DNA from 3 places in the Nonomuraea sp. NPDC005983 genome. Region 2 is predicted to be linked to each of the others. Evidence: riboswitches for the same ligand, from Rfam matches in the RefSeq annotation. Region 2 holds a riboswitch; each other region holds the start of a gene.

Region 1 (10,442 bases), on a different contig from region 2:
GTGAAGCGGATCGACTCCTGGCCCCGCGCGAGCCGGGCGAGCGTCCTGCGGTACGGGCCGCCGCCCACGATCAGCAGCACCGCGCCGGGGACCGCGCGCAGCACCCGCGGCCAGGCCCTGATGAGCTGGTCCTGGCCCTTGCGCGGCACCAGCCTGGACACGCACGCCACGACCGGCCTGCCGTCCAGGCCCAGCTCGGCCCTGGCGGCGCCGGGATGGAACTGACCCGTGTCGACGCCGGGCGCCAGCCGTACCAGCTTCCCGGGCGGGATCGCCGCGGCCAGCCGGGTGCGGGTGTAGTCGCCCAGGTAGGTGACCACGTCCGCGTGCTCGCCGATCCTGCGCAGCGCGGCGCGGAACAGCGGGGCGCTCGCCCACGACGCCTCGTGGCCGTGGGTCAGCATCACCACGCGCCGCGCCCCGGCCGCGCGCAGCTTCGGCGCGAGCAGGCCGAGGGGGGCCGCCGCGCCGAACACCACCGTCCGCGCGCCCTCCTCGGCGACCAGCCTGGCCGCGGTCCGCGCGACCTCGGGCGTGGGCAGCATGAGCGAGGTGGGGTGCCGGACGATCCGGTACGGCTGGCGCCGGTCGAACTCGGCGGCCCCCCGCCAGGCAGGGGCGTAGACGGCCACGCCGGGGGTGCGCAGCGCCAGGCCGTGCACGAACGACTGGATGCCACCGGGCCTGGGCGGGAAGTCGTTGGTGACGAACACCACCCCGGTCACGGCTCGCCGACGCCGTTCAGCCGTGCCCAGGACCGTGCGATGGCGATGCGCTCGGGAGCGGTGGGGTGCGAGGCGTACATCACGTAGTCGAAGAGGTTGGGAGAGACGTCCGAGATGTTGGTCACGGCCAGCCGCTTCTGCATCGCGGCGAAGGTGACGGGGTCGCGGGTCAGGTCGAGGGCGTGCACGTCGGCTCGGGCCTCGATGTGCCGGCTGACGACGTTCTGGGCCGGGCCCGACAGCAGGGTGCCCAGGCCCATCAGGCCGATCAGGACGCCCACCGCCCGCGGGTCGGCGACCGAGACGACCCCGGTGCGCCGGCGTACGGCGCCGAACACCACGTACAGCAGGACCGCGCCGAACGCGGCGGCCAGCCCGCCGATCAGCGTGCCGGTCAGGACGTCGCCGCGTTTGGCGTGCCCGAGTTCGTGCGCCACCACCAGCTCCACCTGGGGCTGGGGAGCCTTGAGCAGCGTGTCGTAGACGACGATGCGGCGGGTGGCGCCGAAGCCCGACACGTAGGCGTTGAGCGCGGTCGTGCGCCGGGAGGCGTCGGCGACCAGCACGTCCTCGACCGGGACGTGGTCGCGCTCGGCCATGGCGAGCAGGTTCGTCCTCAGGGGGCCGGCGGGCATGGCGTGGAAGTCGTTGAACAGCGGCTCGAACACCACCGGGTAGACGAACGAGGCGGCCACCGTGAACAGGAACGCGCCGACGGCGGCCGGCAGCCACCACCGCCTGAACCTGCGGGCCAGCGCGATCAGCACCACCAGCATGATCGACAGCAGCACCACGTTGACGGCGAGGTTCTTCAACCTGTCGGCCGTCCAGCCGGCCCAGTCCTGCGTCGACAGGCCGAAGGCGCGCAGCCGCGTCTCGAACCACATGCCGAGCGGCCACCGCAGGGCCTCCTTGATCGCGGTCAGCACCAGCACGCCCTCGATCACCCGCAGCCACCAGGGGCCGCGCAGCCAGCCGAGCACCCTGGCCCCGAACGGGGTGACGACGAGCAGGCCCGCGAAGACGACGGCGAGCGCCAGCGAAAGGTAGCCGGGGATGGCGGTGGCGGCGTCGAAGGCGTCGGCCCTGGCGATCTGCGCGGCGGTGAAGTCTCGCACGGGGTCGGGCGGGACGTCCGGCGCCCCGGGCGGCAGCACCTGCCAGGGTGTGCTGAACGCCGCCACCGCCAGGATGGCGGCCCCGAGCAGCATCAACGCGCCCCCGGCCTGCCGCCGTGCCCGCCGGTCCAGCCACTCCTCCGTCTCCGGCTCCCCCGGCCCCCCGCCGCTCCCTCTGCCGCTGCTCTCTCTGCCGCCGGACTCGGTGCCGTCCGGGGGATCCGGGACAGGGTCGGCTGGCGCGCCCGGTTCGGAGGCGGCTGAAGCGGCCTGCCGACCTTGGGCGGCGGGTCTGGGCGGGCCCGCGTCGGGCATGTCGTTCATGTCCTGACGATCGTCCATCTGCGTCCCCTTACGCCAGCTCGTCCCGCACGTAGTCGCGCCACCGTGCCGTCAGTGTCTCGACCGAGAGGCCGAGCGCCGCCAGAGCCGCGTCGACGCCGCGGCTCTGGGCATCACGGTAGAGCCTCACCAGGGTCCTCTCGCCGAACCGTCCGGCCAGGAAGCGACACGCCAGCCACGCCTCCTGGTACGCGCGCGCCAGCCGTCCGGGCTCACGCGACGCGAACGCGGCGGGCCCGGGGAGCTCGCGCGGCAGCCGCCCGGCCCGGACCTCGGCGGCCAGCTCGGCCGCGGCCACCGGGACGGCGAGGCCCGCGTCGCGGTAGCCCACGTAGTCGGCGAAGCCCTCGTACAGCCAGATGGGCAGGTGGTCGGTGCCTGCGGCGACGTGTGTCAGCTCGTGGGTGAGGACGACGTCCCGGCCGATGGGGGTGAGCCGGGCGAACGCGGTGGGCATCACGATCACCCGGCCGTCGTCGGCGACGGCGGCCAGCCCGTCGAGCCCGGCCACCCCTGTCAGCCCCGCCAGCCGGGCGCCGTCGGCGATGGAGTCGGGGACGAGCACGAGCGGGCGCACCTGGCCGCCCAGGACGGCGGAGACCCGCTCCCCCGCCGCGTCGGACCTGCGTGCCAGGTCGCGGAGCAGCCTCACATCGGCGCGATGCCCCACGACGAGCGATCGGGCGCCGCGTACGGTCCGGGCTCCGTCAGACCAGAGATCGCGGAGCCCGTCATGCGCGAGCGGCAGGCCGCCGTCGCGCGGCGGCGCGCTGGCCGAGGCCGCCGCGAGGAGCGCCAGCCCCGCCAGCGCGGCTCGACGGCTCACCTGCACGGACACCATGCCAGATGGTAGCGGCCCGGCCCATCGGAGACGGCCGGGAGACCGAAGGTCACAGATCCGGGAACGCAGGCCCCGCCGGTCACCAAGGCCGTGCGGCCGTGGCCGCGAAACCGGGCACCGCTCGCCAGGCCCCGGGCCGCCACGTGGAACGCGGCCCGCCGGGTGACGGCACCCGAAAGCCCCGCCCCTGGCAGGGGCGGGGCGTTTCGTGATCGGTCACAGGCCGGGACGTACCGCGCCGACGAACGACGCCTTGCGCCAGCCGCCGAGCTTGTCGATACGCACCGATTCGCCGGTCCTCGGCGAGTGGATCATCTTGCCATGGCCGACGTACATGCCGACGTGTCCGAGCCCGCGGAAGAACATCAGGTCGCCCGGCTTGAGACTCCTCCAGGAGACCTTCTTCTTGATGCGCGCGAACTGGCTGTTCGTCACACGCGGGATCTTCACTCCGGCCTTCTTCCAGGCGTACTGGACGAGTCCGGAGCAGTCGAACGAGCCAGGCCCGGTGCCGCCGTACCGGTAGGGGTCACCGACCTGCTCCTTGGCCACGGCGACGGCCTTGCGGGCCTTCGCCATCTGCCGAGAGACCGTGGCCGTCTTCGCGGACCCGACGGTCTTCGCCGCCGCGGTCGTGGAAGTGCCGGCCCGTTCGCTCGTCGTCGCCGCCTGCGCCGCCGGGGCATGGAGGATCAGCCCTCCAGCCGCCACGGACATCGTGAGCGCAACGCCACTCACGGCAAAACGGGACAGACGGGGGTTATGCGGGTGGGTAGACAGGATTTCTCCTTGGATCTTCCACGAACGCCTACCGGGTTAGCTGACGGATTCGGGCCTGGAAGTCGCCCTACGACGCGTTACGCGCCGATTCACCCCTGATCCCGGGGGAACGGGATCGCTGGGTCCCCGGCTCCGTGCCTCCTGGCTGCACGGATTCGGCAGGCCTCACCGCCGGGTGTCGTGCTCGGTGGGGGTGGCGGCGGGCCAGCGGATGACTATCTCGTCCACATCGGGGGGACCGATGTCGGTTCGCGGCGCCATGGCTTGGCACCGCGACGCCAGAAGCTACGCCGAAAGTTCACGGGCTGGCAAAGCCCGAGTCAGCCTGTAAAGATCAGATAAAGGTGTCAGTAAGGGGATTAATCGCTGCTGGAAGCCGGGTTGTCGTTATTCAAATGTGACCCTTCTCACAGTTGACGACACGGGTTCGAGTCAGGTCCCATCTGTAACTCTTGTCACATCCGTCACGTGGCGCGGGTCACCCGTCCCGCCGTACCGGCGGCCCGCCGTCCGGTGCGCCACGAGGACCTGCCACCAGCGCTCGGCCGTCTGGACCATGTCGTCGCCGAGGTAGCCGAGGAACCGGCCCATGTCCTCCAGCCGGGCTCCCGCGGGTGTGGCGGCGCCGAGGACCTCGGCCCCCTTCCGGGCGGCGTCGGCCAGCATGACGTTCCTCCGGGCGCTCGCCAGAAAGGCCCGGTACCAGACGTCGTCGTCGATGACGTACCGCTCGCGCCGCCGACGGGGGTCGCGTTCGCGCCTGATCAGCGCCTGCTCCTCGAGGTAGCCGACGGCCATGGAGATCGACGCCGGGCTGACCCGCAGCCGCTGGACCAGTTCGGCGGCGGTGAGGCCGCCGGAGTCGGTGGTGTACAGGCAGGTGAGCACCCTGGCCGTCATCCGCGGGACCCCGTTCTGGACCAGCAGCGCCGTGAGCCCCTCCTCGAGCTCGCGCACCGCTTCCGGGTCGCGCCCGTATCCGCCGGTGGCGGCCTGCGGTGGCGGCGACGGGGCCGACCTGCGCCGGCGGGCGCGCCCCTCGGTCGCCTGGTGCGCCCGGTCGGCCCGGTAGCCGCCAGGGCCGCCGTTGCGCGCCACCTCCCGGCTGATCGTGGACGTCGGCCGCCCGAGGCGCCTGGCGATCTCGGCGTACCCGAGCCCTTCGGCGAGGCCTGCGGCGACGCTCTGGCGATCCTCGTAGGTCAGCCTGCCTCCCGGCATCCGCGCTCGCCTCCCGTTGCTCTTCCGCTCGACACACCGGGCGCCAGTATTGCGTTCGCATGCACTCCATTGCAACAGAGGACGGCTGGACGTTGCATTCACTCCCAAATCCATTGCAATTCTCTACCTCATTCAGCTGGTTAAACAGGGAAATCGTCAGATCAGCGATTGACAAATGCATTGAATGCAACGTAGCTTTTGCTGACAGTTGAACGCGTACTATCTCGATGCCGAAGCTCGCTCGTCCAGAAGGAGCAGAGATGACCGAATCCCTCCCCGTCCTGGCGGGGCTGCCCGTGACGCGTCCCGCGGGCCGCCCGTTCGATCCCCCCGAGGAGCTGGCGCGGCTGCGTGAGCAGCGGCCGCTGAGCCGGATGACCTACCCCGACGGGCACGTGGGCTGGCTGGTGACCAGCCATACCCTGGCCCGCGCCGTGACGGCCGACACCCGCTTCAGCTCAAGGCATGACCTCATGCGCTCCCCGGTGCCCGGAGCGGCCTCCGCGGGGCAGTTCCCGCCGGCTCCGCCCGGGATGTTCATCGGGATGGACCCGCCCGAGCACACTCGCTACCGGAGCCTGCTCACCGGCACGTTCACCGTCCGCCGGATGCGCCGGCTCACCTCGCGCGTCGAGCAGATCACCGCCGAGCACCTGGACGCCATGGAACGGCACGGGCCGCCAGTGGACCTGGTGGAGGCGTACGCGCAGCCCATCCCCGCACTGATGATCTGCGAGCTGCTCGGCGTCCCCTACGCCGACCACGAGATGTTCCAGCGTCACACGGCGGCCCTGAACGACCACGACGCCGCACCGGAGGAGCAGTACGCCGCCATCACCGCCCTGCAGGGGTACCTGCGCCGGCTGGTGTCGGCCAAGCGCGCCCAGCCCACCGACGACCTGCTCAGCGACCTGACCACGAGCGACCTCACCGACGAGGAGCTCACCAACATCGGCGCCCTGCTGCTGGGCGCCGGCCTCGACACCACCGCCAACATGCTCGCGCTGGGCACCTTCGCCCTGCTGAGCCACCCGGGCCAGCTCGCCGCCCTGCGCGCCGATCCCGGCCGCACCGACCAGGCCGTCGAGGAGCTGCTGCGCTACCTGAGCATCCCCCACACCGGCGTGCGGACGGCGGTGGACGACGTCGAGCTGGACGGCCACCTGATCAGGGCCGGTGAGACCGTCACCATCTCCATCCAGGCCGCCAACCGCGACCCAGCCAGGTTCGCCGACCCCGACACCCTCGATCTGCGCCGGCAGGCCACCGGGCACGTGTCCTTCGGCCACGGCGTCCACCAGTGCCTCGGCCAGCAACTGGCCCGCGTCCAGATGCGGGTCGCCTTCCCCGCCCTGGTCACCCGGTTCCCGACGCTGCGCCTGGCCGTCCCGCCCGAGGACGTGCCGCTGCGCACCACCTCGGACATCTACGGCGTGCATCGGCTCCCGGTCACCTGGGACGCGGCCTGACCCTCGAACGGGCCGGCTACGGACGGATCGCGCCCACCAGGCTGCGGCCCGTCAGCGGAGAGATCTTGACCACGTCACCGGTCTGGGGGGCGTGGACCATCTTGCCGTTGCCCGCGTAGATGCCGACGTGGCCGAGGCCGTTGCTGAAGATCAGGTCGCCGGGCTGGAGGTCGTTCACGGAGACCTTGCGGGCGGCGCCCCAGGCCCACTGCTGCCAGGTGGTGCGCGGGAGGGAGACGCCCGCGGCCCGCCACGCCGCCTGGGTGAGGCCGGAGCAGTCCCAGCCGCCGGGCCCGGTGGCGCCGAAGACGTACGGCTTGCCGATCTGGGCGTAGGCGAAGCGGAGGACTGCGGCGGCGTTGCCCGAGGCGGGGCCCGTGTACTTCAGACCGGTGCTGTTCGGGTCGCCGGTCCGGTAGGCGCCGAGCTTCTTGAGCAGCTTCTTCTGCTGCTTGATGAGGGCGAGGATCTCGCTGCGTTCCTTCTCGACCGCGTCGCGCTTGTCGTCGGCGGCCGACAGAGCGGTCTGCGCGTTGTCGCGGTCGACCTTGAGGCTGCGGTTCTCCCTGTCGAAGGCCACCAGTGTCTCGGCGCGGGCCTGCGTGATCCGCCCGGCCAGCACCAGCCCGTTGAGCATGCCCGACGGGTTGTCGGCTCCCAGCATGGAGGGCCAGGACATCATGTCGCTGCCCAGCTGGTAGTTGTCGATCGCCATCGAGACCACCTGCGCGCGCAGGTCCGCCACGGTCGCCAGCTTGCGCTTGTAGCTGTCGTTCAGCTTGCCGTAGAGCTTCTTGGCGTCCTTGTACTTCTCGTTCGCCGTGTTGTACCGGTCGACGACCTTGTCGGCCTGGTCGTTCAGCTTGTCGAGCTTCGCCTGGGCTTGCCGCAGGGTCGGTCTCGGCTCAGCCAGCGCCTCACCCGTTGGTGAAAGCATCAGCCCGGCCACTAGACCCGCGGCCATCGGCACCCGGCCAAACCTCACAGCGTCGCCTCCCAGAGATCAGATCTGGGGCGAAATAGTACAGAAGTGGCCGGTAAGGTCTCACCCGTTCTGCAGATTTGTAATCTAGGCCCTACCGAGGCGGCGCAGCAGCAGACCTGACGGAACCGGTCTGGCTCCCATGCGCCGCACCGACTCCGCCACCTCCCGGTCCGACGACACGACGGCGATGGCCCGGCCCAGCGGCTCGGCGCGTACGAGCTGGCGGATGAGGTCGTCGGCGATCTCGTCGGGCGCGCTGAACAGCACCCGCACGCCGCGCGGCGCCACCACCTGGACGGGCGCGTTCAGCTCGGCGCCGTCGAAGACCACGGTCAGCTCGACCCTGGTCTGCGCGACGAGCCCGCCCAGGCCGGTCATCAGCCGGTTGCGCTGGTCGGCGAGCGTGAGCGTGCCGTAACCGGTCTTGGTCACGTTGTAGCCGTCGATGATCAGGTGGACCTGTGGCAGCGCGAGGAGCTGGTCGAGGAGCTGCGGATCGTCGTCCGCCAGGGCGCGGGCGGGCACCCCGCGCACGCCCGGCGTGCCCGGAGCCACCGCGGCGACCGAGTCGGCGGGCCTGCTGATCGTGGTGGGCAGCGCCAGTTCCCTGCGCAGCCCGGCCGAGGCGTCCTGCAACGCGTCGAGCAGGACCCTGACGCGGGCGTCCTCGATGCTCCTGCCCTCGCGGGCGGCCCTGCGCGAGGCTTCGAGCTGCTTCTCGGCGTCGGCCAGCCGCTCGCGCAGGCGGCGCAGCTCCGACTCCCCCGCGCTGCCCGCCGCCGAAGCCGCGGACCTCGCCTCCTCGGCGGCGTGCTCCATCTCCTCGGCACGGCGCACCGCGCCCTTGGCGCGCTCTCGGGCGTCGTGCAGCTTGCGGCGCAGGTCGGAGTTCTCGGCACGGGCGACCCTGAGCTGCTCGCGCAGCCGGTCGGCCTCCTCCTTGGCGGAGCTCTTCTGCGCGGCGAGCTGCTCGCGCAGCCGGGTGACGGCCTCCTCGCGCTCGGAGCCTTCGGCCGCGACGGCCGACTGCTCCAGGTCGGCCCTGGCGGAGTCGACCATGTCCGCCCAGCCGGGCGGGCGCGTGAGGTAGGCGGCGGCCGCCACGAGAACGGGGTCGGCCGCCGGCGGGACGTTGCCCTCGGCCAGCGCGGCGACCAGCTCCGGCCACCCGGCCGCCACCGACTCGGCGACGACCTCGCGGAACTTCTTGTCGTTCTCGAGCTGCGCCGCGATGGGCGCACTGCCGAGTTTGGCTCTTTTGCGCGGGTCGAACTTGGCGATGCCGCGCAGCGGTGGCGGGACGGAGACAGCAGGCATCGAGCCGAGGACCTGAGCGGCCAGGTCGACGACGTTCAGCCGCACCTGCTCGGGAAGCGGGCGAGACAGGCCTTCACCCGCTGAACTCATCCCACTGTCCCTTCGTGACATGCCCTTTCACACAAGGGTACGGCTGTCGCGTACCGGCCCGTGACGGCCACCCTGGTATGGACAAGCGCTTGGTTGGCGAGATACGACAGAGCCGGGACCGACGCTCGCCCAGGAGGCCTACCATGACGGAGCAGATCCGCACCTCCACCCGTGACCTGGAAGAACTGCACGACCGGGTGGCCGCCTGGCTCCGCGGCCGGGTCGGCTCCCCCGTCACGGTCTCGGAGCTGTCGCGTCCATCGGGGAACGGCCTGTCCAGCGAGACGCTCTTCTTCACCGCCTCGTGGGGACGCGAGCGCACACGCTGCGTCGCCAGGCTCGCACCAGCGGCGGAGGCCGTACCCGTCTTCCCGTCCTACGACCTGCGGGCCCAGTTCGAGATCATGCGCCTTGCCAGGGGGAAAGCTGGAGTTCCCGTTCCTCGGGCGCTCTGGCTGGAGCCCGACCCGGGCCCGCTGGGCTCTCCGTTCTTCGTCATGGAGCGCGAGGACGGGGACGTACCGCAGGACCTCACGCCGTACACCTTCGAGGGCTGGCTGCGCGACGCCCGCCCGCAGGACCGGCGCAGGCTCCAGGACGCCACGGTAGGCGTCCTGGCCGCCCTGCACGACGCCCCTTTCACCCGCGACGACCTCGCCGTGCTGACCGGAAGCGGGCCGGTAGGGCCGGATGGGGGAAGGGCGGGCGAGGGCGGGCTGCGCGCGCACGTGGACGAGCAGCGGGCCTACTATGAGTGGGCTCACGGCAGCCTGCGGGTCCCGCTGCTGGAGCGGGCCTTCGACTGGCTGGAGGCGCACTGGCCGGACGACCCGGGCCCCGACGTCCTCTCCTGGGGGGACGCGCGCATCGGCAACGTGATCTACCGGGACTTCACGCCGGTGGCGGTCCTCGACTGGGAGATGGCGGCGCTGGGGCCGCGCGAGCTCGACCTCGCTTGGATGATCTTTCTGCACCGTTTCTTCCAGGACATCACAGAGTCCCTGGGTCTTCCCGGCTTGCCGGACTTTATGCGCCGAGACGACGTCTGCCGTACATATCGTGATCTAACCGGCTATGAGCCCCGCGACATGGGCTTCTACGAGATGTACGCCGCCCTCAGGCACGGCGTCATCATGGCCAGGGTGTGGCGGCGCCGGATCCACTTCGGCGAGCAGCCCATGCCCGGCGACCCCGACGACCTGGTGCTGCACCGGACCACCATCGAGGAGCTGCTCAGCCGCTAACTCAGAGGCTGGCGTCGTAGACCAGCAGCGCGACCTGCACCCGGTTGTTCAGCTCCAGCTTGGTGAGGATGCGCGAGACGTGCGCCTTGACGGTGGCGACGCTCATGAACAGCTCGCGCCCGATCTCCGCGTTGGACTTGCCCTGCCCGACCGCCGCCGCCACCTCACGCTCGCGCTCGCTGAGCCGTCCGAGCAGCGTGCGGGCCCGGCCGGCGCGGCGCTCGGGACCGCCGTCGGAGACGTGCGTGATGAGCTGGCGGGTCACAACAGGCGACAGGATCGGCTCGCCGGCGGCCACCTTCCTGATCGC
Region 2 (10,442 bases):
CGAACGTCCCCACCCCCGGCCGGGCGGCGACCAGGCCCTCGTGCTCGAGCTCCCGGTAGGCCTTGAGGACGGTGTTGGGATTGATCGCCAGTTGCGCCACGACCTCCTTGACGGTCGGCAGCTGGTCACCCTCGCGCAGCAGGCCGAGCCGTAGCGCATGCCGTACTTGCTGGACCAGCTGCAGGTACGGCGAGACGCCGGACTTCGCAGCCAGATGGAACTCGATCACCGGTTACTCCATACATCTAGTGTCCTAGTACTTTAGATACTTGCATGTATGGGGCCGGTTAAGAAAGGAGCCCGCTGACGCACGCCGCGCCCGGCGGAGAGCTGTGTCACCGTGGAGGGGGTTATCGCCGCCGTTCCTGGCCGTCCGCCGGAGGGGATCATGACCACACGGCCCACCACCAGCACGGGCGTGCGCGCCCGTGAGATGAACCTCTACCGTCGCTACTTCGATCTCGCCGCCTCGGGGCGGAAGACCATCGAGGTCCGCGTCCAGTACCCCGGCCTGCGCGACCTCAGGGCCGGCGAGCACATCCGGTTCGTGTGCGGCCGCGACGACGCCCTCACCCGGGTCACGCGCGTCGCCCGTTACACCTCGTTCGAGGAGATGCTCGACATCGAAGGGCCGCAGCGGGTCAATCCCGACAGCCCACGCGAACAGCAGCTCGCCGATATCCGCCGTATCTACGGACCCGAGAAGGAGGCTCTGGGCGTCCTGGCCATCGAGATCGAGCTGCTCGCCCCGGTCTCCTGACTGGGCGGCGTCCGAGCCAAGGTGTCGCCGGCCCGCTCGCCGCCCGGGGACGTCACGACAGGGCGGCCTGTTCGGCGAGGCCGAGGGGGAGGCCGCCTGAGCCGGCGATCCGGTCGTGGAAGTCGCGGAGCGAGCCCGGGAAGGACTCCCTGATCCGGTCGATCTCGATGGCGCCCGTCAGGTACGACGGCGCCTGCGTGGGCCAGGCGCAGTAGCGGTTGACCTCGCCCTGGGCGGTGCCGGGCGACAGCGACGCCTTGGTGGACATGAACGTCTCGGCCTCCTCGATCGTCATGTCCTCGCAGTGCAGCGCGGTGTCGACGACGATGCGGGCGGCGCGGAAGACGCGGCAGTCGAGGTGCGCCAGCTCGGTGGCGGGCGTGTCGAAGTAGCCCTGTTCGTGCAGCACCTTCTCGACGTACAGCGCCCAGCCCTCGGTGAAGTACGGGGTGCGGAACACGTTCCTGACGGTCCTGGTGTTGGAGGCCATGTGCGACAGGTGCCAGTGGTGTCCCGGGTACGCCTCGTGGACGGCGATCGACGGCATCTGCGCCCGCGAGTTGGTCCGCAGCCGCTGCCGTACCTGCTCGTCGGTGAAGCCGTCGGGCGTGTAGGGGACGAAGAACACGCCGGTGCGCGAGCTGCTGAGCGGCGGCGGCGCCAGGTAGTGCGCCACCGACAGGATGGGCCTGGTGTACTCGGCGGACGGCAGCACCAGGCACTCCTCCCCTTCGGGGAAGGTCACCAGGTCGCGGGAGCGGACGAAGTCGCGCGCCCGGAGGGTCTCCGCCTCGTACTCGGCCCGCATGTCCTCCAGGGTCGGCGGGTGGTCGTCCATGAGGGACTCCATCGCGGCCCGCCAGTCCTCGGTGCCGTTGACGCGCAGCGCGACCTCGCGCATCCGCGCGTCGATGGCGGCCCAGGCGTCGAGGCCCTTCTGGTGCAGCTCGGCGGCGCCGTAGCCGAGCAGCTCGCGCTCGCGCAGCAGGGTGGAGTAGAGCCGCTCCCCCATCCGCCAGGTGCCGCCGCACTCGAAGGTCTCCAGGAAGGTGACCAGCTCGTCGAACGCCTCGGCGGCGGGCTCCGCGGCCTCCGCGAGCCTGGCGCGCAGGGTCTCGTCCGCGACCATCGAGGGGACGGTGCCGGTGAGGAACTGCCGTCCGGTACGGGCCTGCCCGAGCCCGCGCCGTACCAGCAGCGGCGCGGCGAGGTCAGGGTCGAGGTTGGCGCGCAGGGCGGCCAGCACGCCCGGCACCTCGGCCAGCCGGGCGATGGCCGCGGTCACCAGGTCGGGCTCGGGTTTGAGCCGGTGCTGGAACGGCGTGAACAGGGAGCTGAAGACGGGCCCCAGGTAGGCGGACGGGTCGCGCCGCCACTCGGGCCAGGACGCGACCGCGATCGAGCCTCTGAGCTGGGAGAGGACGAGGTCTCTGTCGATGGCGTCGTCGAGGGTGGGCGTTTCGAGCTTCGACAGCCGCTCGAGCCACTGGACCTCGTCACGCTCGCGGGCGGCCCAGCCCGCGGCGGTGAAGTCGCCGAGCGTGTGGTCGTAGCCGTCGGCTCCCAGGATGCTGGCGAGGACAGGACGGCCAGAAAAGTACCATTTGAGAAACTCGTCCACGGTCGCACAATATCCTGATCAGATGCCTCTCCAGATGACCGGCGCGCTCGGCGACCCTGACCTGATCCGCCTGCCCTGGGAGCTCCCGCTCGCCGACTGGCCGCAGCACCACCTGGTGGACCTGCCCCGCGGCATCTCCCGGCACGTGGTGCGGTTCGCCAGACTCTCGGGCAAGGTCTACGCCATCAAGGAGATCAGCGAACGGTACGCCAAGCGGGAGTACCAGCTGCTGTGGGACCTGGCCAGGCTCGACGCCCCCGCGGTGGAGCCCGTCGCCTACGTGACCGGACGCGATGAGGGCCTGGACGCCGCGCTGATCACCCGGCACCTGCAGTTCTCGCTGCCGTACCGGGCGGTCATGTCGGGCACGCTGCGGCCCGACACGCTGACCCGGCTGCTCGACGCGCTGGCCGTGCTGCTCGTGCGGCTGCACCTGAACGGGTTCTACTGGGGCGACTGCTCGCTGTCGAACACGCTGTTCCGCAGGGACGCGGGCGCGTTCGCCGCCTACCTGGTGGACGCGGAGACCGGCGAGATGCACCCGATGATCAGCGAAGGCCAGCGGCTGGCCGACATCGACACCGCGCACACCAACATCTTCGGCGAGATGCTCGACCTGGAGGCGGGCGAGCTGCTGCACCCGTCCATCGACCCGATGGAGACGGCCGAGGACGTCGTCGCCCGCTACCACCGCCTGTGGAACGAGATCACCCAGGACGAGGTCATCGAAGAGGTCGACTGGCACAAGGTGGAGCAGCGGATCCGCAGGCTGAACCTGCTCGGCTTCGACGTGGCCGAGATGATGGTGCGGCGCAAGGTCGGCACCGGCCGGCTGATCGTCCGGCCGAAGGTGGTCGACGCGGGCCACCACCAGCGGCGGCTGCTCAGGCTGACCGGCCTGGACGTGGAGGAGAACCAGGCGCGGCGGCTGCTGAACGACCTCGACGGCTTCCGGGTCGCCAAGGGGCTGCGCCACGAGGACGAGGCGATCGTGGCGCACCGCTGGCTGGCCGAGGCGTTCCAGCCGACGGTGGCGACGATCCCGGTGGAGCTGCGCGGCAAGCTGGAGCCCGCGCAGCTGTTCCACGAGATCCTGGACCACCGCTGGTTCCTGTCGGAGGCGGCCGGGGCCGACGTGGGGCTGGCCACGGCGGCGAAGTCGTACGTCGACAACGTGTTGGTGTTCAAGCCCGACGAGCGGGCGCTGCTGCCCGACGAGCCCGGCGCGCCCGAGCAGGACCTCCTGTGACCCTCAGTAGGCGACCGTGATGCGCTTGCGCGGGTGCGCGCCGTTCTCCACCTCGTCGGCGATGGCCACCGCGAAGTCCTCGGCGCTGATGTAGCTGCGCCCCCGGGCGTCGGTGAGGAGCTGGTCGCCGCCGATGCGGTAGACGCCGGTGCGCTCGCCGGGGCCGATCTCGGCGGCCGGGCTGACGTAGGTCCAGTCGACGTCGTCGACCTCGCGGTAGAGCTTGAGGACCTCCCGCGCGGCGAGCGACTCCTTCTTGTACATCTCAGGGAAGTCGGGCGTGTCGACCAGGTCGAGGCCGGGCGCCACCTGCAGGCTGCCCGCGCCGCCCACGACGATCAGGCGCCTGACCCCGGCCTTGCGCACGCCGTCGATGAGGGCGCGGTTGGCGGCGAGGAAGGGCGGCGCCGGCTCCGTGCCGTCGCGGGGCGGGGCGATCGCGGAGATCACCACGTCGTAGCCCCTGGCCAGGGTGGCGGTGTCGGCCACGTCGCCCTTGTCGGGGCCCGACCTGCTGAGGGCGGTCACGTCGTTGCCACGGTTGCGCAGCTCGGTCACGATGCGCTGGCCGACCATGCCGGTCGCGCCGAACAGAAGGATCTTCATGCGTCCAAGAGTATCCATCGGATACTGGTTACTTCACCGTGCTATAAGTACCTAATGCATACTGGTGACGTCTTTGATCCGAATTGCCCAGCACGGCTGGTCCTGGACCGCATCGGCGACAAATGGTCGGTGCTGGTGCTGCTCGCCCTCATCGACGGGCCGACGCGCTTCACCGTGCTGCGCGGCCGGATGGGCGGGGTCACGCCCAAGGTACTGACGCAGACGCTGCGCGCCATGGAGCAGGACGGGCTGCTGACCCGCGAGGTCTTCGCCGAGGTGCCGCCGCGGGTCGAGTACGAGCTCACCGCTCTCGGCCGCTCACTGCACGAGCCGGTCTCGGTGGTGGCCAGATGGGCCGAGGAGAACGTGAGCGAAATTCTCCGTTGTCGCGAGAAGTCCGCGTAAACCGCGACTTTTCTCCACCACGGTGGTGCATCTCTCCACCGAGGCGGATAAAGCTTCAACTTCGTACCAGCCCCGCCGAAGACGCCCGATTCGATCATGCCGGTTGTCCCTACGCTGTCCCAGTCCCCAAGACGGCGAGGAGGCCCCGTGCTCGGACTCGACAGCTGCCTGGCCGAGGTCATGGCCATTCCAGGGGCGCTGGACGCCATGCTGGTGGACCAGACGAGCGGCATGGCCGTGGCCAGCAGCAACCCTCCCGGCGTGGACGCGGAAGGCTCCGCCGCCGCCCTGACGGAGGCGCTGCGCGCGACCACCGACGGCCTGACCCGCTCCTGCCCCGGCGAGGCGGTCCGCGTCGACGACATGCTCGTCACCACGGACCGGGGCCACCACCTGCTCAGGCTGCTGGACACGGCCTTCGAGGGGCCGCTGGTCGTCTACGTCCGGCTGGACCTGGAGCGGTCGAACCTGGCCCTGGCCCGCTACCGCCTGCGGGCCATCTCCAGCCAGTTGCTGGCGTGAGCCATGGCCCAGCTCGACACCCTCCTGGCCGGCCTGGCCCGCGAGCGCTCCACGGGCGCGCTGCGGGTGGGCAGAAGCGGCACGATCTTCCTCTCCGACGGGCGCGTGACGTACATGGAGTGCGCCCAGACGCCGGGCGTCGAGCGCCTGCTCTCGGCCAGGGGCCGCGTCCCGGAGGCGGAGCTGCGCAGGCTCCAGGCCGACGGCGGCTGCGCGCGCCTGCTGGAGGAGGGCCCCGTCACGCAGGGCGAGCTGCAGTACTGCGTGCTCGGCGCGGTCCTGGACGCGGCGTTCTTCCTGCTGCCGGTCAGCGGGACCCGGCCCAAGTTCCGCCCCGGCGAGCAGCACTGGCTGGGCGGCCAGTGGTACTTCGACGTCACCGGCCTGGTGCGGGAGTGCGCCAGGCGCCGCGCCCAGCTCGCGCAGATCTGGCCGTCCGCCGACCTGGACGCCGCCCCGATACGCCCGTCGCCGGGGCTGCCGGGACAGGGCGTGACGCTCAGCCGGGTGCAGTGGGAGATCATCGTCCAGGCCGACCGGGTGGCGACCCCGCTCGACCTGGCCAAGCGGCTCGGCAGGTCCGGCTACTCCGTCCTGCTGGCCGTGCGCAAGCTGGCCGCGGCGGGCCTGCTCGTCCAGGACGCGCCCGCCCTGCCGCGAAGGGCGCGGCGCGAGCGCATACCGCCGCCCGCGCCCAGAACCGGTGCCGGCGCCGTCGGCCCCGCGGTCACGGCGGACCCGACGGACCTGGCGCTGCTGATGCGCCTGAAGAAGGCGCTGGAGGAGCTGTCGTGAGGTTTCCCTCACGCAGGAGGAGGCCATCGGTGGAGCTGCGCGACGAGGTACTGAAGGAAATGGCGCTCCTGCGCGAGCGCGCCGCGGACGTCAGCGGCAGCGTCGCCTGCACCGTCGACGGGCTGCCCATCGCCTGTGACCTGCCCAGCAGCGGCCCCGGAATCGGCACGGGAAACGGCACGGGGGACGGCGGGGCGCAGACGGCCGCGCTGTCGGCGGCGCTCCTGGCGATGAGCAAACGCATGATCGCGGGTACGGGCAGGGGCGCCTTGGAGGAGACGCTCATCTCCGGCACCGCCGGCTACGCGGCCTGCTACGCGGCGGGCCCCACCATCGTCCTCACAGTCCTGGCGGGCCCCGGCGCCAATCTCGGCCTGCTCCGGCTGGAGGGGCGCAGGACGGCGGCCGGTCTGGCCGCCATCGCAGCACGCGAACGGAGGAAGACATGACGAGCATGGATATCTCGCTCAAGGAGATGATGACGATCGACGGCTCGATCGGAGCGGCGATCGTCGACCACGGCAGCGGCATGGCGCTGGGCGCGCTCGGCGGCTCCAAGGACCTGGACCTCCAGGTGGCCGCCGCGGGCAACACCGAGGTGGTCAAGGCCAAGCTGCGCACGATGGACTCGCTGGGGCTCAAGGACACCATCGAGGACATCCTGATCACGCTCGGCTCCCAGTACCACATCATCCGCCCGATCAGCGGGCGCGGCGGCAAGGGCCTGTTCCTCTACCTGGCTCTCGACCGCGCCCGCGCCAACCTGGCCCTGGCCCGCCACCAGCTTCGCGCCATCGAGGAGAAGCTGGAGGTCTAAAAGGCTCGACGGCTTGCGCCCGGAGCGGGAGGGCGCAAGCCGTCGTCAGGTGTGTCCGCGATCCCCTGATCCGCGGGCCACTTGAGGGTGGGGTCCCGATGAGCCCGCGGTCCCCGTGGCCGCGGGCTCCCGAGGGTCAGCGTCGGATGAGCCTGCGGATCCGGTCGCGGCCCATCATCAGGCCGCCACCGACCAGGGCCAGGCCACCGGCCACGACCGCGCCGGTCATGCCGCTCGACGCGCCCGAGGCGGGCTCGCTCTCGGCAGAGGCCTGCGGGTGCCTGTCGGCCACGTCGGACACCTTGGCCACGTCGGCCGCGTCGGACACGTCGGCCGCGTCGGCCACCGTGCCGCCGGCCTCGGTCTTGGGCTCGGCAACCGCGGGCGCGACCGGGACGGGCGCGTTCTTGTCGACCGTGTCCTTCTTGACGAGGATGGTCGGCGGCTTGGCCGGGTGACTGTCCACGCGGGACCAGGCGCCACTCGAGTACGCCACCGGGTAGTTCTTCTTGCCGGGGCCGGAACCCCACTTGGTGATGACGTACTTGATCTTGATGTGGCCCTCGCCACCGACGCCGTCCACGCCCAGCGTGCTGCTGTTGAACGTGCCGCCGGTCAGGTAGGCGAACGTCTTGGCGTCCAGGTCGAGCATGACACCGCTGTTGGAGGGGACGCCGGGGCCGCGGTCGCCGACGAAGAACGGCGCCTTCTTGTCCTTGTAGATGACGTAGCCCTCGGTCATCAGCGGCCAGCTCGGGCTGGCGACGAGACCCTTCTGCATGGGCTTGCCGCTGGCGGGCAGGCCGGTGTCTCCGGCGCGGCCGGAGGAGTCGTCCCAGAAGTAGGACGCGGTGGTGCCGCCCCTGAGCAGGGGCTGCTTGTCGTAGGGGGTGTCGGCGTGTGCGGGGGATCCGGCGCCGATGGCCACCGCACCGAACGCGGCGGCGGCGATTGCGGCAAACGAGCGCATGCCAAGACGTACAGACATGAAGTCAAAGAGTCCTTTGTGTGGGTACGGGGAAGCGGCGCTCCCAAGGACGTAGCCGGGCGGGTATGCCGAAACGGTCGCTACGCGGAGCGCTGGAAGTTCAGGGGAAGGGGGGCCGCTCTCAGTCGGCGGCCGGTGACACTACGCGGGCTGGGGGTACGACGCGGTGAACCATCACGTTGGTTGTCCTCTCCATCTCGCCTACCGGGTTAGCTGACGGGTTCGGGCGTGGAGATGCCCTACCGACGCACTTGTCGGATTCACCCCAAAGAGATGGGTCCCCGGCTCCCGCAGGGCTGCGGGATTCGACGCCAGCCAGCTGCCTCTTCCTTGTGAAGGGCCAGGTCACTGGCTGATAACACCAGGACTGTACCCAACAAATCGGACAAGGGCAAAGGTAACACCATAAAACGGGCGAAGATCTACCTTCTAGGACATAGCAGGCAAAAGAAAAGGAGGGCACGGCCCATGCCGTACCCTCCGGAACAGTCCGGTCTCAGCCGCCGCTCTTCCGCCTGAACGAACGCTTGCTCGAAGCCGGCCCGTGGGCCCCGTGAATCTTGGAAGGGTCGGCGCCCCTGCCACCCGCGCCCGAGCCGGCCTGCTGGCTGCGCTTACGCTCCAGCGCCTCGCGGAACTTGCGCTTCAACTCGTCCTCGGGGGTTTCGTTGACTTCCGGCTCCGATGTTTCCGCCATGAGGACCTCCTGGTGTTTGGGACACACACAGCTTCGCACGGCGCGGCTCACGCCGCGAAACCGGCCTCCACCCGCTCTTCACGGACGACGGGCCGCAGCCGCTTGCCCGGCATGGCCACCAACGCGGCCAGCGCCACCAGCGCCCCCGCCACCCCCAGCGACGGGATGACCACCGAGGCGGCCGAGGCGTGCGCGGCGGCCAGCCCGTGCAGCGGCGCCTCGGTCGAGATGACCGAGGTGTAGGCGGTGCCGGCCAGCGCCAGCGCGACCGAGCCGCCGATCTGGCGGAAGAACGTCAGGTTGGCCGAGGCCGTGCCGAGGTACCGGGGCGGCACCGACTGCTGCGCGGCCACCGTCAGCCCCGACAGCATCGGCCCCATACCGAGACCGATGAGCACCATCCACCCCGCCAGCAGCCAGCCGGGCGTGTCGAGGGTCAGGTTCAGGCAAAGCAGCGTGCCCGCCACCATCAGGAACGGCGCGGCCACGAGCCAGGGCTTGTAGACGCGGGTCCTGGTCATCAGCGCCCCCATGACGATGCTGCCGACCACCATCGCCAGGGTCAGCGGGTAGATCCGCAGCCCCGACTGGGTCGCGCTGAGCCCGAGCGCCTCCTGGAAGTACCTGGGCAGGAAGACGACCCCGGCGAACATGCAGAACGCGGTGCAGAACGAGGTCACGTTGACCAGCGTGTAGGTGCGGTTGCCGAACAGGTTCATCGGCATGATCGGCGCCACCGCCCGCCGCTCGACCACCACGAACACCACCAGCAGCAGCGCCGCCAGCGCGATCGGCGCCACCACGGCCGCGCTCGTCCACGTGTTGCCGTCCAGCCCCTTCTCGGTCAGGCCGACGAGTAGCGCGCCGATCGCCACGCTGAAGACGGCGATCCCCAGGTAGTCGGGGCGCTCGCCGCCCGTTCCCCGGAGGTACGGCAGGCGCAGCACCACGATCGCGATCAGCACCAGCCCGAGCGGCACGTTCACGTAGAACGACCACCGCCAGCTCGCGTGGTCGGTGAACAGCCCGCCGAGGTACGGCCCCGCGAGATAGCTGAGCGCCATCACCCCGCCGAGGGCGCCCTGCACCCGCGCCCCCCTCTCTGGCGGGAACAGCTCCATCACCAGCGCGAGCGACAGCGGCATCAACGCGCCCGCGCCGAGCCCCTGCAGCGCGCGGAAGGCGATGAGCTGGGGCATGTCCTGGGCGAGACCGCACAGGGCGGAGCCCGCGACGAAGACGGCCAGCCCGACGAGCAGCAGCGGCTTCCTGCCGTACTGGTCCGACAGCCTGCCGTACAGCGGGACGGTGATCGTCGAGGTCAGCAGGTACGCGGTCACGACCCAGGTGTAGAGGGCGGTGCCGCCCAACTCGGTCACGATGCGCGGCAGGGCGGTGCCGACGATCGTCTGGTCGAGCATCGCCAGGAACATGCCGCCGATCACGGCTACCAGCAACAGGGTTCTCGATCTCGTGTCATTATTCACAGGTGAAGCTTGATATGTAAGCTCTTACATGTCAAGCCATGGGTATGCTGAGCACATGTCCCTACGGATCGCGCTGCTCGGGCTCCTCGAAGCGAAAGGCCCGGCCAGCGGCTACGACCTGGCCAAGTCCTTCGAGCATTCGGTCAACCACGTCTGGCAGGCCGGGCACACGCAGATCTACCCGGAGCTGGTCAAGATGGCGGCTGACGGGCTCGTCGCGGTGGAGTCCGAAGGGGCGCGCGGCCGGAAGATCTACGCGATCACCGCCGACGGGGCCCGGCAACTGCGCGACTGGCTGGTCGAGCACCAGCCGAGCGGCACGATCCGCAGCGAGACCGCGCTCCAGGCGTTCCTGCTCCCCCTGCTCGACGGGGACGACGCCGTGCAGGTGGTCGAGCGCCTCAGGGCGTTCTTCGCGTCCCGGCTGGCGGACCTGGAGTGCAAGCCGCACGAGGGTCCGGGGTTCGGCAGGTACGCGCTCAAGCTCGGCCTCGC
Region 3 (10,442 bases), on a different contig from region 2:
GACAAAGGGATCTGGTGTCGGGGCTCGAGTCAGGGGACCGCATCATTGGGCTGTTGACCCGCGGGCTCCCGGTATCTAACGCCGGTGCGCCGGGCGATGCCCGAAATCGGCTCCATGAGATGCTCCTTGTCACATCCGAGCGGGGTGCCGGTTCATCGCTATGAACCCCCGGGGCGAAAGGATGTGACCGATGGACGAGGCCGGGCTGGCAGCGCGCTTCGAGGCCGCTACCCGTCAGCTCACCAGCCGCGCCCGCAGACGGGTCCGAGGCGCGACCCCGCCCCGGCAGGTTGATATCGGCCGCCAACGACAGGTCGTCCAGGCATTCCTCGCCGCGCTGCGAGAAGGTGACTTCGACGGGCTCCTCGCCGTACTCGACCCCGAGGTGCTCCTCCGAGACGGCAGCGCCCAACTCCCTCCTGGCGGTGCGGGACTGATGCGAGGTGCGCGGGCTGTAGGCGCCCACGCGCTCACCTTCTCGCGGGGTGCCCGGTTCGTACAGCCCGCGCTGGTGAACGGAGCCGTGGGTCTCGCGATCGTCCCGCAAGGACGCCTCATCGGGGCGCTCGGCCTCACTTTCAAACACGACAAGATCGCCATCATCGAGATGATCGCCGATCCCGAACGCCTTCGACACGTCGACCTGGCAGCTCTCGGCCCTTGACCGCCGACGGCCTGCGTCCGCATCCACTACGGCCTCGGCCGCGACCGCGCATGCTGCTGCTCACCGTGGCCGGGTCAGACCCGACGACATCGCCGCTGACTACCGCGCGCAAGATGTCCGAGCCGTCCGCGATCGCCTTGTCGGTGCGTGACCCGCAAGGTGTGTCAGAGACAGGTCCGCGGGATGCGGCCGGCGCTGATCAGAGCGCAGGGGAGCGGAGTGGCGCTCTGCCGTGGGCACGCTCGGCCGGCGCCTCCGGACCGGTGTCTGAGCAGGGCCGGTGGGCTGGTGCTCATGAGGTGCGGGTCAGTTTCTCGGACGTCCTGAGAAACTTCGTGCCGTTCCACTTGTAGGTCTGGCGGACGATCAGATCGGGGCAGCAGTTGGGAGCCTGGTCGCTGACCACCCGGCCGCTTAGGTGTACCTGTCCTTGCTGGATGCTGACGTTCTGGGACTTGAAGTAGCGGTTCTTGCCCAACGCGCCGATCAGGCGGGGGGCTGAGCGTTTGGAGGCGCCGTCGTAAACGAAGGAAACTACCGGATTGCCCGACGTAGGGCTCGGGCAAGACGAAACGACCACGGTCTCGGGCCGTCCGTCACGAGTGAGGTCGCCTACAGCGGCGACGCGGGCGCGCACGACATACCAGGTGTCGTTCGGCCGTGGCTTGGGGCAGTGCAGCGCCCGCTCCACCACGGCCGGCCAGTCGATCCCGTCGAAGCGGTTCGTCGCCTGGTCGGTCTCTTCGAAGGCGGCGGCCGTGGCTGGAGCCGCCGCACTGTCCGCCGTGGCGGTGCCCATGACGAGGATCGGCGCCAGTGATGTCGAGATGGCGACGGTCCCAGCCCAGGCACGGAGTCGGCGGGCCATCGGGCTGCTCTTGTGCTCGGCGCATGAGTTCATGACCATTCTGACGCAAGGAACGTCGGACAAGTTCGCCCGAAACTCGCCCTGGATCCCTACTTCGAGCCGGTTTCGTGCAGGTTCCGGCCTAACCAGCGGGCAGAGACGCGCAAGGCACTCATTGTCAGGGACCGAAGCTCCAGACGTTGCCGACCGGGCGCCCGCCGCGTCGTAGGACGGTGCCGAGAAGCTCGGTGAGTTCCTCGTCCACGTGCGCGAGGAGTTCGTCGCCGAAGACGCACAAGGAGGCTTCCCGCCAGTTGCCGAACGTGCCCATTCGGAGGTCTTCGGTGACTTGGATGACGTGTTCATCGACGAGACAGGCGTAACTTGCCCAGCGTGGCTGCCCTGGCCCGCCGACGCGGGTCGGGTCGATGCGAGAGCCGCTGATGTACCACTTGAGGCGGTAGAGGCGATCACCGGGCCGAGCGCCGGCGCGTAGTCCGCGCTCGATGATCGCCGAAACGAAACCTGCGGCTCGCAGCGATTCGCCGAGCAGTGGTGAGTCGTGAGAGAAGACCTTCCACTCGATCAGCTCACAACGTGCGGCGAAAAGCTCCCGCTGCCGGCGGATCAATTCCGCCAGGTCGTCGCAGGCGAGAGCGGCGTGGGGGCGGGCCGCCGAAGTACGACAAGACCGACCACCGTGAGTGCCATGCCGTGGAATGCGGGATCAACCGCCTGAAGCGGCACCGCGCCGTGGCGACCCGCTGTGACAAGCTCGCCGTCCGTTACGAGGCGACGGTGCTGGTCGCGGTCATCAACGAGTGGCTGTTACCAGCACCGCCCAACGGGTCCTAAACGACGCAGAATTCGTTGCCCTCGGGGTCCTGCAGAACGACGGCGTAGTGCTCCATCTCCGGCTCATCCGTGATCCGCAGCACGGTGGCACCGGACTTGGTGAGCCGTTCCACCATGGCGGTGACCCGCTGAGTGCGGACCGCCAACGGGACCTCACGCCCTCCGCCCACCTTCAAGTCGAGGTGCACCCGGTTCTTGGTGACCTTCGGCTCTGGGACCTGCTGAAACCACACCCGCGGCCCCTGTCCCGCAGGGTCGATGATCGACTCCGGCGCCTCCCCGGCATCGCCGGTCAACTCCTCCTCGGGCACCCCCATGCCCGCCCAATACTCCCGCCATGTGGAATGCCCGCCCGGTGGGGGTTCGGGAACATAACCCAGAGCCTCGGCCCAGAAGCTCACCAGCCTCTGCGGATCAGCACAGTCGATCACCAGTTGCAGCGTCATCTCCATACCCGGAGGATTCCAGACAGGTCTGACAAAATCGGCCACGGCCCTTGCCCAGACCACCCCGCTAAAGATCCACTTTCGCAACAGGCCCTCTAGGTGAAGTAGGCACGCTCTCGTCGAGCGGTTGCCTGCGTAGCGCAGCTAGCAGTGCAAACGACTCCTTCCGGATATAAAGGCGGCCGTTTGCTGCAGCGCGGATTGCGGCTGTTGACGTCCCGAACACGAAGATCGCTGGATACTGCTAGCCTCACGGGTTCGATCAGCTCATCCCGGTTGTAGACGTCAAGATTCATCTGAGGACAAGGACAACCATGCCGCTATTGGCTCGCATGCTCGCCGCACCCCTGTTCGTCGACGTCCGAGCCGGCGCGGTCGCCAGCCTCGGCACGCTGCTGGCTGACCTGCAGATCGCCCGGCAAGGCAGAGTGGCCGTCGCCGTCGGTCCCAGCCAGGGTGACGACATCTGCGAGGAACTGCGAATCGATGGGGCCGAGGTCCTACGCATTCCCGACGGTACGCTCACCGCCGCCGTTGAGCTGGGACAGCGACTGCGGGCCGGCCAGTTCGAAGTCATCGCCGGCATCGGCGGTGGCAAGACCATCGACGTGGCCAAGTTCGCCGCGCACATGGCAGGCATCCCGATGGTGGCGGTAACCACCAGCCTGGGACACGACGGCATCGCCTCGCCGGTCAGCACCCTGCGACATGAGTCGGGCACGGGCTCCTACGGCGTCGTGATGCCGACGGCCGTCCTGGTGGATCTCGACCGCGTCCGGTCCGCCCCGGCGGCACTTTCCACGGCCGGGATCGGCGATGCGATCAGCGACCTGTCCGCAGTGGCCGACTGGGAACTGGCCGCCGCCGAGGCCGGCGAGCACATCGACGGGCTAGCGGTGTCGATGGCCAGATCAGCGGCACTGGTCGTCCTGCACCAGCCAGGCCAGGCCCGAGACGACGAGTTCCTCACCGTGCTGGCCGAGTCGCTGATCCTGTCCGGGATGGCAATGGCGGTGGCCGGGTCGAGCCGACCTGCCAGCGGCGGCGACCACGAGATCATGCATGCCATCAACCAGCTCTACCCCGGCACGGCCAGTCACGGAGAACTCGCCGGAGTCGGTGCCCTGTTCTGCACCTACCTACGTCAGGACGAAGACAAGGTCCAGCTGATCTCCGCTTGCCTGAAACGGCACGACCTCCCGCGTACTCCCGGCGATCTCGGCCTGTCAGACACCGACTTCGCCAAGGCCGTGGCGTACGCGCCACGAACCCGTCCGGGCAGGTACACCATCCTCGAGCACCTTGACCTATCCGAGTCCCAGCTTGCCGACCATGTGGACGCCTACGTCAAGACAGTCGCGGGCTAACTCCCGCACAAGGGACCGCCGGTAGGGCGATGCGACAGCCGCTCGCTATGAAGCGAAACAGCCCCTGCCTGGCCATGGCGGGTGTCCGGAGAACAAGAAGAAAAGCAGCTCAGCGCACCACAGGCGACATGACAACGCCAGCAACCTGAAGCCTCAATCGCACGGCTACTGCCAGCACAAAGGCCATCTCAACTCGTGGATACATCACCAGATGCCATATCCCCTACGTTCAGTACATCGAGATGTGCACGTGGTCGTAGTGGTTCTCGGTGATGCTGCCGCGGTCCGACATGGCTTCCCAGCCCGAGCCCTGGTTGATGCGCTGCTTCCAGATGACGTACTTCACGCCGAGCTTGGCCTTGTTCTGCAGGGCCCAGGCGGCGATGCGGTCGCCCAGGGCGTTGTTGGCGCTGCTCGGCATGGTGCCGCCGGTGCTCATCATGAAGTCACAGGCCCGGCCGAGGGGGTGCTCGCCGCTCGATCCCGCCCTGAAACAGCCCACCTCGAACGGCAGCGCGAAGTTCTTCTCGATCAGCCCGCGGATGACCCGCATGCGGGCGGTGATGTTGTCGGACCCGGAGGGCAGCTCGGGTGCCCAGCTGCCGTCGGAGCGTCGGCCCGGTCCGGTCGGGACGAGTTCCGTGAGCTTCTTCTGAATGTCCTTGATGACGTCCTGGGCGCCGTCGCGCTGCTTGGCGACGTCCGCCGTGTCCGTGCGGATCTTGGACTCGAGCGCTGCCGCCTCGTCGGAGGCGCGCTTCTTCTCGTCGCGGGCGCTGGCGACGCTCCGCACGATGGCCTGCTGCTCGCTGGTGAGTTGTTCGAGGACGGCGGCGGCGGCGCCGTCGGTGGGCAGCAGGAAGGACGGATCGCCGTTCTGGTAGCGCAGCTGGATGAGCTCGGAAACCCGCCTCTGGGCCGTGGCCAGAATCTGATCGGCGGTGGCGAGCCATTTCCCGGCCGCTTCCGCGTCCTGTCGCGCCTTGGCCAGCTCGACGCGCTTGAGGTTGTAGCTCTCGATGAGCTTGTCGACTTTCGCGTTGAGCTTCTTGAGTTCGGCGCGTAGCTGCGCCTCCGTGGGTTTGGGCGCGGCCGTGGCGACGGCCGGGCTGAAGGCCGCGGAGGCGGCGGTGACGAGAGCGATGGCCAGACTCGCGGGGGACGCAGCCGCCACGTACGTGTTCCTCTCCCTCTGCCGGCCGGGTTAGCTGACGGGTTCGGGCAGGAGTGATGTCCCTACCACCGAAGTGGATTCACCCCGGTTGCGGTGGGTCCCCGGCTCCCGGGCAACACGCCCGGGATTAGGCGGCAACGGCTGTTACGGCCGGTGCAAAAGGGATGTTAGTAGTAAAACCAAGGTCATGTGAACTCAATCGGAGATCAATTAGTGATCTACCTGTGATCGAAGCATGCGTGCCGCCTCCTCTGGCAGCACGTCGTTGACGAACGCCCCCATGGCCGACTCCGAGCCCGCCAGGTACTTCAGCTTGCCGGGCGCGCGCCTGATGCTGAACAGCTCCAGGTGCAGGTAGGCCAGCTCGCGCTGCTGCCGCACCGGCGCCTGGTGCCAGGCCGAGATGTACGGCATCGCCACGCCGAACAGCCCGTCCAGCGCCCGCAGGACCGAGGTGTACAGCGGTGCGAACGCGGCCCGCTCCTCCTCCGACAGCGCCGCCAGGTCGGGCACCTGCCGGTGCGGATACACGTGCACCTCGAACGGCCAGCGGGCGGCGGCGGGCACGAACGCGGTCCACAGCTCGTTCGAGGCGACCACGCGGGTCCGCTCCGCCTGCTCGGCGGCCAGCACGTCGGCGAACAGGTTGCCGCCCGAGTGGCGGGAGGCGGCCGCGAGCTGGAGCTTGGTACGCGGGGTCACGTACGGGTAGGCGTAGATCTGGCCATGCGGGTGGGGGAGTGTGATGCCGATCTCCTCGCCCCGGTTCTCGAAGCAGAACACCTGCTCCACGCCGTCGATGGCCGACAGCTCGGCGGTCCGGTCGGCCCACGCCTCCATGACCAGCTCGACCTGGGAGTCGGAGAGGCGGGAGAACGACGAGGAGTGATCGGACGTGAAGCACACGACCTCGCACCGTCCCGCTCCCGGCCGCACCCCGCTCAGTCCACCCACCTCACCGTAAGTGCCGAAATTTCCGGAAAAAGAGGGGAAGCGGTTCTCGAACACCACCACGTCGTAGTCGTGCGCCGGGATCTCCGAGGCCCGCGTGTCAGTCGACGGGCACAGCGGGCACTCGTCGGCGGGAGGCAGGAAGGTGCGCGTCTGCCGGTGCCCCGCGATCGCGATCCACTCCTCGGTCAGCGGGTCGTAACGGAGCTCGGACGCCACCGGCCTGGGGTCGAGCGGCCGCCGGTCGATCGCGCTCCTGTCGGCGTCGTCGCGCCGGTCGAAGTAGATCAGCTCTCGGCCGTCGGCCAGATGGGTGATGGTGCGCTTCACTGCGAGCCCTCCGCGATGATCAGTTCTCCGGCCCGTTCGGCCAGCTCCAAGCGTGCGTCCTCGGACAGCCCGGCGTCGCTGATGACCACGTCGGCCTCGGTCAGCTCGGCGATCGTGCTGATGCCGACGGTGTTCCACTTCGTGTGGTCGGCGGGGACGACCAGCCGGTGCGCCGCGGCCACCAGCTCTCTGTCGGTCTCGGACTCCAGCAGGTTCGGCGTGGTGAACCCGGCGCGGACGCTCATCCCGTGCACTCCGAGGAAGAGCGTGTCGACGTGCAGGCGGCGGATCGCGGCCACCGCGACCGGGCCGACGAGCGCGTCGGACGGAGTGCGGACGCCACCCGTCAGCACGACCGTGCGGTCGGCGCGCGGGTTGCGGTGGAAGACCTCGGCTACCGGGATCGAGTTGGTGATGACCGTGAGGTCCGGCACGCCGATGAGGTGGCGGGCCAGCGCCCAGGTGGTGGTGCCCGCCGACAGGGCCACCGCGGTGCCGGGCCTGACGAGCTGGGCGGCCTGGCGCGCGATGCCCTCCTTCTCCTGCTGCTGGCGGGCGGACTTGGCGGTGAAACCCGGCTCCTCGGTCGAGCCGGGGCCGAGCGCCGTGGCGCCGCCGTGCACCTTCTCCAGCAGGCCGCGCTCGGCGAGCACCTCCAGGTCGCGGCGGATCGTCATGTCGGAGACGCCGAGCTCGCGCACGAGATCGGCCACCCGGACGCCGCCGCTGCTGCGCACGCGCTCCAGAATCGTCTGCTGCCGCTGCTGTGCGAGCACGCCGTCGCTCCTTCCAACAGATTCCACCAAATTATGACACGGGTTTGTTGGGGAATGTTAGGTAGCCGCATGGCTTGTGCGGCGGCCCGAGGCGCGAGACGTTGGAAGCGAAGCACGCGCCGATCACGGAGGTGAGCCCATGGCCAGACGAGCTCGCAAGGGCAAGGACCGCAAGAAGAAGAAGGCCAACCACGGAAAGCGCCCCACTGCCCGCTGACGCGGCGTCGTCTAGCCCGGCAGGTCGCTGAGGGCCTCGTCCAGGCGTGACTGCGGCAGCGTGTGATCCTGCATCGACCCTGACAGGTAGCGGTCGTACGCGGCCAGGTCGAAGTGGCCATGGCCGCAGAGCGCGGTGAGGATCACCTTCTCCTCGCCGGCCTCCTTGCAGCGCAGCGCCTCCGCGATGGTCTCCGCCAGCGCGTGCGTCGGCTCGGGAGCCGGGACGATGCCTTCGGCGCGGGCGAAGCGCACGCCCGCCTCGAAGCACTCGCTCTGCGACTTGGCGACCGCGTCGAACAGGCCCAGCTCGTACATGTGCGACAGCAGCGGCGACATCCCGTGGTAGCGCAGGCCGCCCGCGTGGATCGGGTCCGGCACGAAGCGGTGGCCCAGGGTGTGCATCTTCAGCAGCGGCGTGAAGCCCGCCGTGTCGCCGAAGTCGTAGGCGTAGACGCCGCGGGTGAACGACGGGCAGGCGGCCGGCTCGACGGCGCGGAACGTCGGGTTGATCTTTCCGGCCAGCTTCTCCCGCAGGAACGGGAGCGCCAGCCCGGCGAAGTTGGAGCCTCCCCCGGTGCAGCCGATGATCACGTCCGGCGTCTCGTCCAGCTGCTCCAGCGCCTCCTCGCCGATCACGGTCTGGTGCAGGAGCACGTGGTTCAGCACCGAGCCGAGCGCGTAACGCACGTCGGCCCCTGACGCGGCCACCTCCACCGCCTCGCTGATGGCGATGCCCAGGCTGCCAGGAGAGCCGGGGGCGTCGGCCAGCGCCTTGCTGCCCGCGCTGGTCAGCGGCGAGGGGCTGGCGTGCACCGTCGCGCCGTACACCTGCATGAGCGAGCGCCGATAGGGCTTCTGATCGTAGGAGGCGCGCACCATCCAGACCTCGCACTCCAGGCCGAACTGTGCGCACGCGAACGCGAGCGCGCTGCCCCACTGCCCGGCGCCGGTCTCGGTGGTGAGCCTGCGCACGCCCTCGCGGGCGTTGTAGTAGGCCTGCGGAACGGCCGTGTTCGCCTTGTGGGACCCGGCAGGGGAGACGCCCTCGTACTTGTAGTAGATCCGGGCGGGCGTGCCGAGCGACCGCTCCAGCCGGTGCGCCCGGATGAGCGGGGTCGGCCGCCACAGCCGGTAGACGTCCAGCACCTCCTGGGGGATCGGGACGAACCGCTCGCCGCTCACCTCCTGCCTGATCAGCTCCATGGGGAAGAGCGGGGCGAGGTCGTCCGGCCCCACCGGCTGCCGGGTGCCGGGGTGCAGCGGGGGTGGTGGCGGGGCGGGCAGGTCGGGAACGACGTTGTACCAGTTACTCGGGGTCATCGTCTCAGTCTGCGCCTGTAACCGGCGGGGTTCCAGTACCGTCTGGCGGCGTCGCCGATGCGGTCTAGACGCGTGGTATGTCGGACGCTATGTTGGTGAAATGTCTTCACAGTCAATACGCGCGATAATCTTCGACATCGGTGGCGTCCTGGAGATCGCACCCCAGCGCATGACCATCTCCGACCGCTGGGAGACCCGCCTCGGCCTGCCGCCGGGCGAGATCAACGCCCGCATGGAGGACGTCTGGAGGGGAGGAGCGATCGGCGCGATCACCGAGGCGGACGTCCACCGCTCCCTGGAGGGCCGGCTGGGGCTCTCCTCGGCCCAGGTGACGGAGTTCATGGCCGACCTGTGGACGGAGTACCTCGGCACCCTGAACACCGAACTGGCCGCGTACTTGGGCGCGCTGCGTCCCCGCTACGCCACCGGCATCCTGAGCAACAGCTTCGTCGGCGCCCGGGAGCGCGAGCAGGAGCGCTACGGCTTCGCCGACCTGACCGACCACATCGCGTACTCGCACGAGATCGGCATGTCCAAACCCGACCCGCGCACCTACCGTCTCGTCTGCGAGCGCCTGGCCGTCCGCCCCGAGCAGGCAATCTTCGTGGACGACGCCGAGCGCTGCGTCGAAGGGGCCCGCGCGATCGGGATGCACGGCGTCCACTTCAGGAGCAACGCCCAGGCCATCGCCGAGATCGACGCTCTGCTCAGCCGGTGACCAGCGCGGGCCGGTCGGGATGGTCGGCCCGCACGACGACGTCCGCCACCCGCTGGGGCTCGACCTCGCGCTCGTACCGCTCGTAGGCGGGCAACCGCCAGCGCTCGTCCTGCGCGGTGCCGCGCGCCAGGGCCCCGTGCGACAGCCACAGGTGGACGCTCAGCTCGAACGGCAGCCACCTGCCCAGCAGCAACGTCCCGTCGAGCAGCAGCACCCCGTCCTCGGGCAGCGTCTGGTACGACGACCGGTAGGCCCGGTCTGCCCGGCTGTCCCAGAGTTTGGGGAGCACCTTCCCCGACTGCCCCGGATCGAGTGGTTCGAGCACCTCCCGGCGCAGCGCCCCCACGTCCAGCCACTCGTCGTAGAACACGTCAGGATCGGTGCGGCCGAACTCGAGCCTCAGCGACGCGGGCCGCAGGAAGTCGGCGGCCGACACCCGCACCACCGCCCGCCCCAGCACCCGCAACGGCTCGACCAGCGCGTCGGCGAGCAACTCGGGACGGGCCGAGGGCGCTCCGTCGACGGCCACCCGCACCCGAGAACCGCCCGGCCATGCGGCGATCAGCTCCGCGAGCTCCTCGACCAGCGCCTCGGGCGAGATCGGTCGTACGCGCACCGCCCGAGCCTACGCGATCTCCGCTCACTGGTCGGGCGACGAGCGATCCTTCTTGCTCCAGAAAGCCGACAGGTCGCCGGTCTCCCTGACCCGCCCCGCGCCGTCGACGCAGTCGGGGCAGACGGCCTTGCCGACCGACCTGGCCAAGGCCTCCGGCGA

What was found. A riboswitch is a leader RNA that binds a small molecule or an ion and turns the genes downstream of it on or off. The one in region 2 is predicted to bind cyclic di-AMP.
Region 1: another riboswitch for cyclic di-AMP. It lies ahead of ABZ297_RS32170 (C40 family peptidase); the one in region 2 lies ahead of ABZ297_RS31240 (hypothetical protein).
Region 3: another riboswitch for cyclic di-AMP. It lies ahead of ABZ297_RS34155 (hypothetical protein); the one in region 2 lies ahead of ABZ297_RS31240 (hypothetical protein).

The regions. Positions count from the first base shown of each region.
Region 1 covers NZ_JBEXUP010000094.1:21,026-31,467, forward strand. The annotation lists gene ABZ297_RS32155 (glycosyltransferase family 4 protein) at 1-725, opposite strand, end outside; gene ABZ297_RS32160 (M48 family metallopeptidase) at 722-2,185, opposite strand; gene ABZ297_RS32165 (hypothetical protein) at 2,196-3,011, opposite strand; gene ABZ297_RS32170 (C40 family peptidase) at 3,243-3,764, opposite strand; cyclic di-AMP (ydaO/yuaA leader) riboswitch at 3,817-3,977, opposite strand; gene ABZ297_RS32175 (helix-turn-helix domain-containing protein) at 4,239-5,027, opposite strand; gene ABZ297_RS32180 (cytochrome P450) at 5,288-6,496, shown strand; gene ABZ297_RS32185 (C40 family peptidase) at 6,513-7,481, opposite strand; gene ABZ297_RS32190 (NYN domain-containing protein) at 7,566-8,888, opposite strand; gene ABZ297_RS32195 (phosphotransferase family protein) at 9,032-10,132, shown strand; gene ABZ297_RS32200 (response regulator transcription factor) at 10,134-10,442, opposite strand, start outside.
Region 2 covers NZ_JBEXUP010000089.1:2,506-12,947, reverse strand. The annotation lists gene ABZ297_RS31290 (GntR family transcriptional regulator) at 1-229, opposite strand, end outside; gene ABZ297_RS31285 (ASCH domain-containing protein) at 389-760, shown strand; gene ABZ297_RS31280 (DUF885 domain-containing protein) at 813-2,381, opposite strand; gene ABZ297_RS31275 (DUF4032 domain-containing protein) at 2,404-3,630, shown strand; gene ABZ297_RS31270 (NAD(P)-dependent oxidoreductase) at 3,634-4,236, opposite strand; gene ABZ297_RS31265 (helix-turn-helix domain-containing protein) at 4,291-4,641, shown strand; gene ABZ297_RS31260 (roadblock/LC7 domain-containing protein) at 4,789-5,163, shown strand; gene ABZ297_RS31255 (hypothetical protein) at 5,167-5,958, shown strand; gene ABZ297_RS31250 (roadblock/LC7 domain-containing protein) at 5,988-6,407, shown strand; gene ABZ297_RS31245 (hypothetical protein) at 6,404-6,775, shown strand; gene ABZ297_RS31240 (hypothetical protein) at 6,912-7,763, opposite strand; cyclic di-AMP (ydaO/yuaA leader) riboswitch at 7,947-8,084, opposite strand; gene ABZ297_RS31235 (DUF5302 domain-containing protein) at 8,260-8,460, opposite strand; gene ABZ297_RS31230 (MDR family MFS transporter) at 8,508-9,917, opposite strand; gene ABZ297_RS31225 (PadR family transcriptional regulator) at 10,003-10,442, shown strand, end outside.
Region 3 covers NZ_JBEXUP010000106.1:19,263-29,704, forward strand. The annotation lists gene ABZ297_RS34125 (hypothetical protein) at 191-664, shown strand; gene ABZ297_RS34130 (hypothetical protein) at 957-1,532, opposite strand; gene ABZ297_RS34135 (DUF2716 domain-containing protein) at 1,690-2,142, opposite strand; gene ABZ297_RS34140 (hypothetical protein) at 2,226-2,366, shown strand; gene ABZ297_RS34145 (VOC family protein) at 2,363-2,818, opposite strand; gene ABZ297_RS34150 (iron-containing alcohol dehydrogenase family protein) at 3,145-4,179, shown strand; gene ABZ297_RS34155 (hypothetical protein) at 4,409-5,353, opposite strand; cyclic di-AMP (ydaO/yuaA leader) riboswitch at 5,359-5,497, opposite strand; gene galT (galactose-1-phosphate uridylyltransferase) at 5,564-6,634, opposite strand; gene ABZ297_RS34165 (DeoR/GlpR family DNA-binding transcription regulator) at 6,631-7,410, opposite strand; gene ABZ297_RS34170 (TrpB-like pyridoxal phosphate-dependent enzyme) at 7,639-8,949, opposite strand; gene ABZ297_RS34175 (HAD family phosphatase) at 9,050-9,667, shown strand; gene ABZ297_RS34180 (uridine kinase) at 9,657-10,283, opposite strand; gene ABZ297_RS34185 (hypothetical protein) at 10,308-10,442, opposite strand, start outside.